2 regions of the Shewanella sp. BJSY2023SW001 genome follow, and region 1 is predicted to be linked to the other one. Evidence: riboswitches for the same ligand, from Rfam matches in the RefSeq annotation. Region 1 holds a riboswitch; the other holds the start of a gene.
The links. Region 1 has a riboswitch for thiamine pyrophosphate ahead of thiC (phosphomethylpyrimidine synthase ThiC). Riboswitches for the same ligand answer to the same signal wherever they lie in the genome.
Positions count from the first base shown of each region.

Region 2: it holds a riboswitch for thiamine pyrophosphate, as region 1 does, so the genes downstream of both, ACMHXH_RS08770 (TonB-dependent receptor) here and thiC (phosphomethylpyrimidine synthase ThiC) in region 1, are expected to answer to the same signal.

Region 1 covers NZ_JBKORF010000011.1:21,254-26,878, reverse strand. The annotation lists gene thiC (phosphomethylpyrimidine synthase ThiC) at 1-1,338, opposite strand, end outside; TPP riboswitch at 1,567-1,666, opposite strand; gene ACMHXH_RS01850 (hypothetical protein) at 1,831-2,760, opposite strand; gene ACMHXH_RS01845 (hypothetical protein) at 2,785-2,988, shown strand; gene trhA (PAQR family membrane homeostasis protein TrhA) at 3,365-4,045, shown strand; gene ACMHXH_RS01835 (tRNA-uridine aminocarboxypropyltransferase) at 4,120-4,746, opposite strand; gene ACMHXH_RS01830 (error-prone DNA polymerase) at 4,775-5,625, opposite strand, start outside.
Region 2 covers NZ_JBKORF010000036.1:129,593-135,217, forward strand. The annotation lists gene ACMHXH_RS08770 (TonB-dependent receptor) at 1-1,388, opposite strand, end outside; TPP riboswitch at 1,444-1,553, opposite strand; gene ACMHXH_RS08775 (YcfL family protein) at 1,699-2,088, opposite strand; gene ACMHXH_RS08780 (PaaI family thioesterase) at 2,106-2,558, opposite strand; gene ACMHXH_RS08785 (PaaI family thioesterase) at 2,555-3,055, opposite strand; gene hinT (purine nucleoside phosphoramidase) at 3,052-3,408, opposite strand; gene ACMHXH_RS08795 (PDZ domain-containing protein) at 3,650-5,404, shown strand.

The sequences.
Region 1 (5,625 bases):
GATCAGCTGCATAGGAATATGGCCCGGCCCTTCGATTATGGTCTGCACATCGTATTCCCAGGCGATTTTCACCAGCTCACCCAAGGTTTCCAGCTCGGCAAACTGAGCCTCGTCGTTGGCATCGGCAATCGAGCCGGGGCGCATGCCGTCACCGAGCGACAGTGACACATCATAGGCGGCGCAAAGCTCACAGATGTCGCGGAAATGGCTGTAGAGAAAGTTTTCCTTATGATGGCTCAGGCACCACTTGGCCATAATGGAGCCGCCGCGGGATACCATGCCGGTCACCCGATTGGCCGTCATGGGCACATAGCGCAGCAAGACCCCGGCATGAATGGTGAAGTAATCCACTCCTTGTTCGGCCTGCTCTATCAGGGTGTCGCGAAACACTTCCCAACTGAGATCTTCGGCAATGCCGTTGACCTTTTCCAGCGCCTGATAGATGGGCACGGTACCTATGGGCACAGGCGAGTTGCGTACTATCCATTCACGGGTTTCGTGGATATAACGGCCGGTGGACAGATCCATCACCGTATCGGCGCCCCAACGGGTGGCCCACACCAGTTTTTCCACCTCTTCCTCGATGGAAGAGGTCACCGCCGAATTACCGATATTGGCGTTGACCTTCACCAAAAAGTTACGGCCGATGATCATAGGCTCGGCTTCCGGATGGTTGATGTTGGCGGGAATAATGGCGCGGCCACGGGCCACTTCGCTGCGAACGAACTCAGGGGTTATCGGCGTGGCAACTATAGCGCCAAAGGCTTCTCCTTTGGCTTTGCGGGCCAGTTGCGGATCTTTGGCAAGCGCTTCGTTGGCCCGGGCCATATTTTCACGAATGGCGATATATTCCATTTCAGGAGTGATAATGCCGGCGCGGGCGTAATGCAATTGGGTCACTCGCTTACCCGGCTTGGCCCGGCGCGGTTTGGGCAAAGCGTCGAATCTCAGATGATCCAGCCCTTCATCCGCCAGTCGCTGCTGGGTAAAACTGGAACTGACCTCGGTCAGCTCTTGCGTATCATCACGCTCTAAGATCCAGCCCTGGCGCAGTTTATCCAGGCCCTGGCGCACATTGATAGCCGCGTTGGGATCTGAATAAGGGCCGGCACAATCATAAACACGTACAACGGGATTGGGTTCAAATTGCGCGCTGCCATCTTGGGTTGGTATTCGGGTGTCTGTCTGCCTGATTTGGCGCATGGCAACCTGAATATCGGCCCGGGAGCCCTGAACAAACAGCTTCTGTGAATTGGGATGCTGCAAGGGTTTAAGGTTATCGATAAAAGCCTGGGCGGCCTCTCGGGTTTGACGACGATTGGATTGACGATTTGACATAAGCAAGCTCACTCTTTTGGAAAATGAAATTGCTTGTCAGGAGAGTTGAATAATAAGCGGCGCAAGCTGACTGGTTAAACTCCTTGATTTGGAGTCTTCCTCCGGCGGTGTTGGCAGACTGACCTCGTGGTTTCAGGTCAGTTCAATGTCCGCTGGAGAAGCCAGATATCGCCTCGGCTCTTTAAAGCCTTTGGCATAGATTTTTGCTCGCAGTGGCTGCGGTAATGCTGCAGCTGAATGCTTGTTTCCTTCGCAGGTGCTAGCCTGATCAGGTTCAACGGATCCCGAATAAACGGTCTCAGCCCAGAGGGCACTCCGACAAGATTACTGCCGAGTATAAGCACAAGCGGAAGCGGGAAACAAGCCCGACAGCAAAACGCGCCGCAGAATCTAATCCATTAAAATCACAAGTTAATCATTTGAAGTTAATACAAATATTTACAAAAATCTGGAAACCAATCTATTTCCAATCAAATAAATTGATTGCAAAACTCACTTACCAAGCCGCTTTAGACGGCTGGCCACCGCCTCCTTGAGTGCTTTTTCCATCTCTGTCTGACCGCACTTAAATGGAAACCCCAAGTTTTCGGCGTAGGGATTGAGCGGAGTCGGCACCTTGACGACCCGATAGCAGGTATCACCATCCTTGACGATACGGTTAGGGTCGAGCGGCAGATCCAGACTGGCCACTTTATTGAAATCATCGGCGTCATTGACCCAAAGCACCTCCATCTCCCCATCCATTTCACTGAGGCTCTTGCGTCCCGTAGCCTTATCCGCATATTGCTGTGATAGCTGCTGCAGCGCCTGCTGTTGCGAGTGTTGCAATACTTTTCGGGCAGACTTTAATGCGTTTGAACTGAAGTCCAGCTGAGCTTGCTCTGCCGGCTGCGATTTAAAGTCATTTGCTCGCTCTGGCGCAGGTACGGCTGCATTTTTCGTTTCTTCAATGACGCTACCAATAGGTTTAACGCTTTGATCCCGAATCTTGGGGACGCTTTGCTCATTCAGGTTTTTAACTCTGTCTTTCCGAGGGTTTTGCTCAGCTTCTTGAACAGTTTCTTGCACAGCCACTTGTTCAGTCTCTTGCAGCGGCTCTTCGGCGGCCTGCTTTGGTGGCTCAGAACGCTTGCTTGAGTCAGCTTTTTTAACCTCTATCGCTTCTTTGGACTGGATTATTGCTTCTTCGGCCAAGGCTTCCGGCACTGGCGTTAACGGTTTGGGGCTGGGCTGACTGAAATAAAGATAGGATTGCAACGCCTTGGGTTTGGCAGGCTCTGTCACCACTCTTCGCCATTCGGCCTGCTGCCAAAACCAGGATAACCCCAGCAATAGCACTAAGTGCGCGGCTCCCGCCACGGTCCAACTACTGATGGCGTTGCCCTTTGCCTCAGCATCCCCCTGCTCTGCTTTTTTAGTCATGCCAACTTGCGCCAGGCATTGGGGTTGAACCCCAAGCTGTTGACTAAAAAGCGATTGGTCAAAGAAAGGGTCAATCGAATGTATTTGAAAATGGCTTGGTTGGCAGGAACCTGTGTTAAGGATTTCATCCAGATCAAGCTCAAAGGCAGCATCCCTACCCGGAATGCTGAAGCTCAAGCTTGCCATTGTCGCCGGGCTTTCGTCTCGGCTGGCAATCAATTTATCTGAATGTGGAGGCATAAGCCGCTGATTTATCTTTCGCCAAATGTAAACTCAGTGTTAGAGAAAACCCTCGGTAAAAAGTTCATTCCCTTGTTTGAAAAGCAATTTACGCTACAAACTCAAATCGATGGCTTCAAACAAAACAGGTAAAACCTTTGTCGAATAAGGCTGACGGGATCCTCTGAACAAAATAACTGTAAAAAGCGACTTGGAAGCCGAGCAACGAGTTGTTAAGGTGCAGCATTAGACGTTTGCAAAAAATGCAGATGATACGGTTTAAAGAACAAATCAATCTCAGCGAACAGCTGTACACTTTTATCTAGCCAGAGTGCCATAGCGCTGTTAGACTCACTTTCAATGAGGTCGAACCAGAGAGTCAATCATGCCCAACAGCAAAGTCCCAGCAGCCGAAGCCCAGTTCAATGGCCAGTTTTCCGCTGGATACAGTCTGAATGAAGAGATAGCCAATGCCGTCAGCCATGGTTTGGGGGTGATTGCCGGCATTCTGGGATTAGTGCTGATGTTACTCAAGGGCTGGCATTCGCTGGACACCATTCAGTTAACAGGTGTAACCATCTATGGCAGCAGTATTATCCTGCTGTTCCTCTGCTCGACCCTGTATCACAGCATTCCTCAGCCAGAGTGGAAACGGCGCCTCAAGATGCTGGATCACTGCGCCATCTATCTGTTGATAGCCGGAACCTATACCCCGCTGATGTTAATTACTTTGGCCGATGCCCAGGAAGAATGGGTACTGGTAGCCATCTGGTTATTGGCACTGGGGGGAATAGTGTTCAAGAGCTGCTTTATTCACAGATTCAAGGCGCTGAGCCTGATATTGTATTTGGCCATGGGCTGGCTCTGCGTCGCCGTGTTGCCTGAGCTTATCGATAACCTGTCAACTGCCGGGTTCAACTTGCTGTTGGCCGGAGGCCTGAGCTATAGCTTGGGGGTGATCTTCTACGCCACCAAGGCGATCCCTTTCAATCATGCCATCTGGCATCTATTTGTATTGGGCGGCGCCGTTTGCCATTTCCTGTGTGTTTATCTGACGGTGATCTAACGCAGGCGAATAGGCTTAACTCAGCGCCGCCCTAGAGAGACGGCTTCCGGCTTGCTGTGCCAACTCTAGTGCAGCTAGGCCGGAGCTCTTATCTCAGCCTGCCATTGATTAAATTCACTGAGTAACCTCCGAGCGGCGATACTATAGCCTCCACCCAAGTCTTGCCAAACAGCCGCAATACATTCCAAGGTACATAACCCGCCCTGGCGCTGATTGCGCCGTAACCGAAACGCTGAGCCCTGCTCTGCTTGCAGTTCGACTCTGGCAAGCGACTGCAGATAGGGGCTTTGGCGATACATCTTGCCGGCCTCCTGCCAGGTTGCATCGAGTATGACCAGCGAATTTAGCGGCTTCCCTAATTTCAGAGCAGTTTTCTGAACGGCTTCCTGAGTAGCGTCTTGAGGCAATGTTGCGCCCTGAGCCGGGCTTGGGTTTAGCTTTGAACTTGGGTCTGGAGTTACGTTTGGGCTTTCATTTGCAGCTTGAGTTCGCGAAATACTTTCTTCGGAAGTACTTTCTTCGGTTTGCGGATAGAGTAAGGCGGTTCGCCCCAAAGACAAGTGCTCCATTAACCAAGCATCCGGGGCTTTACGCGCCCACAGTACCCGCTTACACAGAGTCGGATAAGCATTAAGCGCCAGGGTGGCTGTATTACTGGCTCGATTCAGCTCTCTTTCATGGGTCAGCAGGATTATTTTCACAGGCAACAGCAGCTTAATGACTTATCGGCTAATGGAAATCCCGCGAGTGTACCACCAGCGCGTGCATACTGCCCGAGATATCCTCCAGCCGACCGGCCAGCAGATGTAATACGCCGGACGAAAATTCCACGACCCCACTCACCTTGAGGATCCTGGCGCTCAAATAAGCCTGTCTCTGGGCTCTGGCCGTATCACTCCATACCACCAGATTAACATTACCGGTTTCATCTTCGAGGGTGATAAAGGTGACTCCACTGGCGGTGCCAGGCCTTTGCCTGCCGACCACCAGCCCAGCCACAGTCACATTCTGGCCATGACGGCACTGCCACAAAGAGGTGGCGCTGTGACACTTGCCGAGTAACCCCTGTTCTCTGAGCAGTGCCAGAGGATGGCGTCCCAGGGTCAGCCCGGTACAGGCGTAGTCAGCCAGCAAGGCATCGACTTCAGTGACCTCAGGCAAGGCGGTTTCAAGGCGAAAATCGGCCTCGTCCGGCAGCTCAAACAAGGGCAAACTCTGCTGACGGGCGGCCAACTGCCACCTGATCTGATGGCGATCGCCCCCCAGGGTAGCAAAGGCATTGGCGCTGGCCAGCGCCTCCTGCTCACGCCTTGGCAGTGCCAGAGCAGCCAACTGCGACAAGTGAGTAAAGCCCTCGCCCCGACCCGCTACTATCTTGGCGGCGCTGTGCTCGGATAATCCCTTGACCAACCTGAACCCGAGGCGCAGTGCCAAGGAACCATCGGTTTGTCGCTCCAGTGTGCTGTGCCACTGGCTGAGGTTGATGCAAACCGGCAACACCTGGCCGCCATGATGACGAAGATCCTGAATAAGCTGTGACGGGCTGTAAAAGCCCATGGGTTGACTGTTGAGCAAGGCGC
Region 2 (5,625 bases), on a different contig from region 1:
GCCTTGGATAGGGCGATATGGCCGCCCCACATGTTTTCCGATGGGCTAAAGGCATCACCATTGCTGTCGCTGTAGTCACTCTCACGTCGCTCGATACGAGCACCGATAGACAGGCTGTAGCCCGCCCCCAGATCTGAGTCCAACTGGGCAAACACCGCATAGTTACTGGCGCTGTAGCGGGAAGTCAGCACTTCATCCGGCCCGCCGTTGTATTCAGAGTAGAGATCATTGTCCTCATCGAGATCCATAAAATAGAGCCCGGCCAGCCAGTCGGTGCTGCCGCCGAAAATCCGCCCGGCCTCGTTGGAGCTGAATCTGAACTCCTGTGACAGAGTGCGCCGCTCGCCACGCTTATCCCAGGTGTAATCGTACTCACAGGGTGCGCCGCCGCACTCTTTTCCGGCCCAGTAATCCGGGTTGGCCCAGTCACCGTCGTAACCGTGGTGATGATCTGTGGCGGCATAGCTTGACAGGGACACCAGCTCAAAAGCCTCAAAGCCGGTATAACTCAGCTTGAGGCTGGAACCCGTGGTGCGCTGTTTGTCGACGCCCGGCGCATCGGTAATGGTATCGAAGCCGTTATTGTCCAGAGTCCAGGCATCATAACCATTGTCAAAATCGGCGTGCAGTAGAGTGAAGTCTGCCTGCAACTTGTCGGTGGCGTACCAGCGCAGCTTGATACGGCCGCTGAATTCATCACGCTCATTGGTATCGTCACGGCCCAGATACAGGTTGTCGCGATAACCGTTCTGCTTGTGTTGCTGCAGCGCCACACGATAGAGCAGCTTGCCGGAATCTGTCACTGGGCCGGAACTGAAGCCGCTGAAGGTTTGCAGATTATCATTACCGAGCGAGACTTCGGCGCCGTGCTCGAATACGTCTGTGGGATCATTGCTCTTGAGATAGATAAGACCGGCCAGGGCATTGGCGCCATAGCGGGTGCCCTGAGGGCCACGCAGCACTTCAAACTGCTGCAGATCGTACAGGCTGGAAACGCTGCCCAGCCCGGAGAGATCGATATCATCGATAATAAAGCCCACAGAGGAGTTGGGCGCTCCCTGGTATTGCTCCTGCTCACCGACCCCGCGGATCTGGAAGTATCTTGGCCGGGAGCTGGCACCTGACCAGTTGAAGTTGGCTACGTTACCCAGCATATCTTCGAAATGCTCGGCGCCTTGATCTTCAATGCGCTGCTCGTCGATAACAGTCACGCTGGAGGGCATCTTCTCCAGCGTCAGGCCACGAAAGTCGCCGCTGACGACTATCACTTCCATGGCTTGTTGCTCATCTTGCTTTTCAACGCCGGGATTATCGGCGGCATGAACGGGTGCCCACAGCAGCATCTGAATGGTACTGGCGAGCAGAGTAGGTACGGTAAACTTGGACATAGGACCTCAAATATTCACAGTTTGAGATCCGGCAATAAGAAAGCGAGTTGAAAGTGCACGAATTGTGGCCCATTCCTACGCCGGTACTAGCCGGATCAGGTTCTAAGGGTTCGTCATACGACATCTCAGTCAACCGCAATGCGGTAAACACCCCTTGGCGAGGGCCAGTATACACGAGTTACCAACAAAAGTGAGCCAGGTTGCCAAATTGTATCTGGGGGGATAAAAAACCGCCCACACCAATAGTCCCGTTCGTTGAGCATCAACTGGAATAATGGTTCGGGCGGCAGTGGTGCCGAGGTTGCAACTTTTAGTTTGAAAAGGCCTCGCGCACATAGATCTCAAAACGACTGGCAGTCGGATTCGGCGCCACGGCGCTCACCTGCAACTGCTGTTTACCATGCAGCTTGACCGACTTCCAGGACACACCTTCATCATCCAGGGTATAACCGCTGGCGTCATACCAGGTGAATTTGTACTGAACACGCATATCGGTAGCGACTTTGCTGCTGATGGTGGCAGTGCCTCTGAGCAAGCCGCCCTCGCCTCTTGCCATCAAGTCACCGACACTCACCGAGCGGGCAAAGCTGCTGTTGTCGATGCGACTTTCACCGGTCGAGCTGGCATACACCCCGGCCGTATGGTTGGCGCAGCCTGCCAGAGCCAGCAGGGTTGCTGCTATTACCAAGACTTTTTTCATCTGCCAATCCCTTATTCTCAATCAATCAAAAAGTGTGCCCGGGCGGTTGCAATCAGCTGCTTGCGGTTGGTCTGCCAGCAGTCGATATTGACATTGGCCACTCGCCGTCCCTGACGGGTTATTCGGCACTCGGCGAAACTATCCTTATGATAACCGGCACGTAAGTAGTCGATGGAAAAATCAACCACCTTAGGCACCTTACTGGTTTGCATAAACACCATAAGCTGGATGATGGCCGACATCTCCATAAACCCGGCTATCACGCCGCCATGAATGGCCGGCAGTACCGGGTTACCTATGTTGTCATCTTTGGCCGGCAAGCGAAACACCAGCTCATCGCCAAACCGTTCTACCAACATGCCAATAAAGCGGGCGTAGGGAACATGCTCAAGTAAATGACTGAAATCATTGGTTTCTGTCACTTTGGCAACTATGCTTTTTACATCCAGGGATGCCTTGGGATCTGTCATTTCGTCTCCTCACCCATCAGTGCCTTACGGAAAGTGTCCCCAATCATTTCAGGGCTTATCCGCATAAAGGAGCCAACCGCATGGGCGATGGGGTCGTCTATGCTGTCCTGATAGGCGATGGCCCGGGTAAACGCGACGCTGGATGACAACTTATAACACTCGGCAAAACCATACACCGGCTTGTGGGGCTCGGCGGGCTTCATATAGTCGACCCGCAGATCCAGAGTCGGCGAGATCTCCAGCGAACCGTATTTGTCCTTGATGGCACAAACCACGGCGCAGCCACTGGCAGTATCCATCAAAGTGGTGATAACCCCACCATGGATAACTCCGGTTTCAGGGTAACCCACCAGCTCGGTGCTGTAAGGCAACTCTATCAGTACATGGTGTTCACTGCCCTCATGCACCTTGAGCCCGAGGCGACGGCACTGGGCCAACTGGTTGACAAAACGGCTCGCCAGGGTCGTCAGCGGGAAAAACTCCGGATTGACTTTCATGACGCTGAACTCACCATAGGCCCCAAGGCTTTACCGCCAAGCAGATGCATGTGGATGTGGAACACTTCCTGGCCGCCATGCTCATTACAGTTAATGATTAAACGATAGCCGTCCTTCGCGATCCCGGCTTCGGCGGCCAACTTGGCGGCCACTGTCACCATACGGCCTATGGCCTGCTCGTCGGAGGCCTTGGCGTCATTGACTGTGGGGATCAGATGATTGGGCACTATCAGCAGATGGGTGGGAGCCTTGGGATTGATATCCCGAAAGGCAGTCACCAACTCGTCCTGATACAGTATGTCCGTGGGTATTTCACGGCGAATAATTTTGCTGAATATGGTTTCTTCGGCCATTTTGCCACTCTCCGGTGTATCGGTTCAGACTCGGCCCAAGGGCCAAATCACTGTGTTCTTGGCAGTATAATACCATTCGGCCCAGAGATGTAATCGGCCGCGGCGATTTGCCCCCCAAGCCTGTTAAAACTCGGCAAGTAATTGCCGCGGCCTGGCTTTTTTGGCAGCATTGTCGCCATGCTCAGCCGGAGATGAACCAATTTGGCTCCCGGCACTCGCCAACGATTCATACGGATATCAGATGATCAGTTATCAGATTTGCCCCATAGATCCACACGCTCACCTGTTCGAGGTCAAAATCACCATTCAGGCTCCGGCCCCGAGACAGGAACTTTGGTTGCCATGCTGGATCCCAGGCAGCTACATGGTTCGCGATTTTTGTCGCAATATCATAGATATTCAAGCCTTTGATGAGCTGGAGCGTCCACTCAGCATTACTCAGCTCGACAAGCAGCGCTGGCAGATAAATTCCAATGCCGAATCACTGCAACTGCGCTACTCGGTTTATGCCTGGGATATGTCGGTGCGCAGCGCCCACCTGGATCAGACCCACGGCTTTTTCAACGGCAGCAGCGTCTTTCTTGCGGTGGCCGGCAAAGAGCTTGAGCCGCTGGAGCTGGAAATTCTGCCTCCCAAAGAGGAAGCCAACTGGCAACTGGCAACAACCCTGAGTCGAATCGAAGGTGAAGAGTGGCAGTTCGGCCGTTTCAGCGCCGCCAACTATGATGAGCTTATCGACCATCCGGTGGAGATGGGCACTTTTACCCACGGCAGCTTTGAGGCCTGTGGCGTGCGCCATGATGTGATACTGACAGGGCGTCACCGCTGCCACATGCCCAGGCTGCTTGACGATCTCAAGGCTATTTGCGAGAGCCAAATCCGCCTCTTCGGTGAAGCGCCGTTTGAGCGCTACCTGTTTATGACTCAGGTATTGGGCAATGGCTTTGGAGGGCTGGAACACAGAGCCTCCACCGCCCTGCACTGCTCCCGCAAAGATCTGCCGCTGAGTATGGAGATGCCGGTCAATAAGGATTACCGCACTTATCTGTCGCTCTGCAGTCACGAATACTTCCACAGCTGGAACGTCAAACGCATTAAGCCGGCCAGCTTTATTCCCTACGCGCTGGAAGCCGAGAGCTACACCCGTCAGCTGTGGGCTTATGAAGGCATCACTTCCTACTATGATGACCTGATGACACTCAGAGCCAACAGGGTTTCCAGTGAGCAATATCTGGAGATGCTATCCCAGACCATGACCCGGGTATATCGCATGCCGGGCAGGCAGTTGCAGAGCCTGACAGAATCAAGCTTCAACGCCTGGACCAAGTTCTACAAACAGGATGAAAACGCCGCCAACGCCATCGTCAGCTATTACACCAAGGGAGCTTTGTTTGCCCTGTATCTGGACTTGACTCTGAGACTGGAAACCCAGGGAAAATACACACTGGATAACCTGATGCAAAAGCTGTGGCAGGCCTTTGGCAGCCAGGGGATAGGCACTGAAGATGACTCCCATCGCCGCCTCTATGAGGAGCTGCTTGGCCGGGATGCCAGCGCAGAATTTGCCTTTCTGGATAATACCCAAGAGTTGCCACTGGCGCCCCTGCTGGCGCAATTCGGAATCGAGATGCAGCTTCGCAGTGCCCAAGGCGCTCAGGATCAGGGCGGCGGGGATGTTGAGGGGCAAAAAATCGGCTTGGGAGCCCGCTACAAGGCTGAAGCCCTGGGATTAAGGATTGTAAGTGTGACCAACGGCAGCGCGGCTCACAGCGCCGGGCTCGCGGCTCAGGATTTGCTAATCGCCGCCAATGGTCTGCAGGTCGGCGCTCAATTTGAAAATGAACTGCAACAATATGAGCCCGGCGATAGTCTGGAGTTGCACTTCTTCCGCCGTGATGAGCTGATGACAGGCCTGCTGCCTATCAAACCGGCGGCAATAGATACTGTGTCACTCAAGCTCACCGAACCAGCCAAAGCCAAGGCCTGGCTGGGTTAAGGAAGGTGCGAACAAGTCCCATGCGTGCTCTGCGTCGGCTTACAGGCCTGGATGCAAGGCGTGGTTCGCAGCAAATGGCCCTAGTCCTTTGCAAGAAGCATAACACAGCAGGCAGGCCTGTAAGCCACGCCCTTTGGGGCTTTCACAGCAACCGGCTCTCTACGTTATCCGACTTCGACAGGCCCCGGCATGCCTTCAGTCAGATGCCTTGAACGCCAATT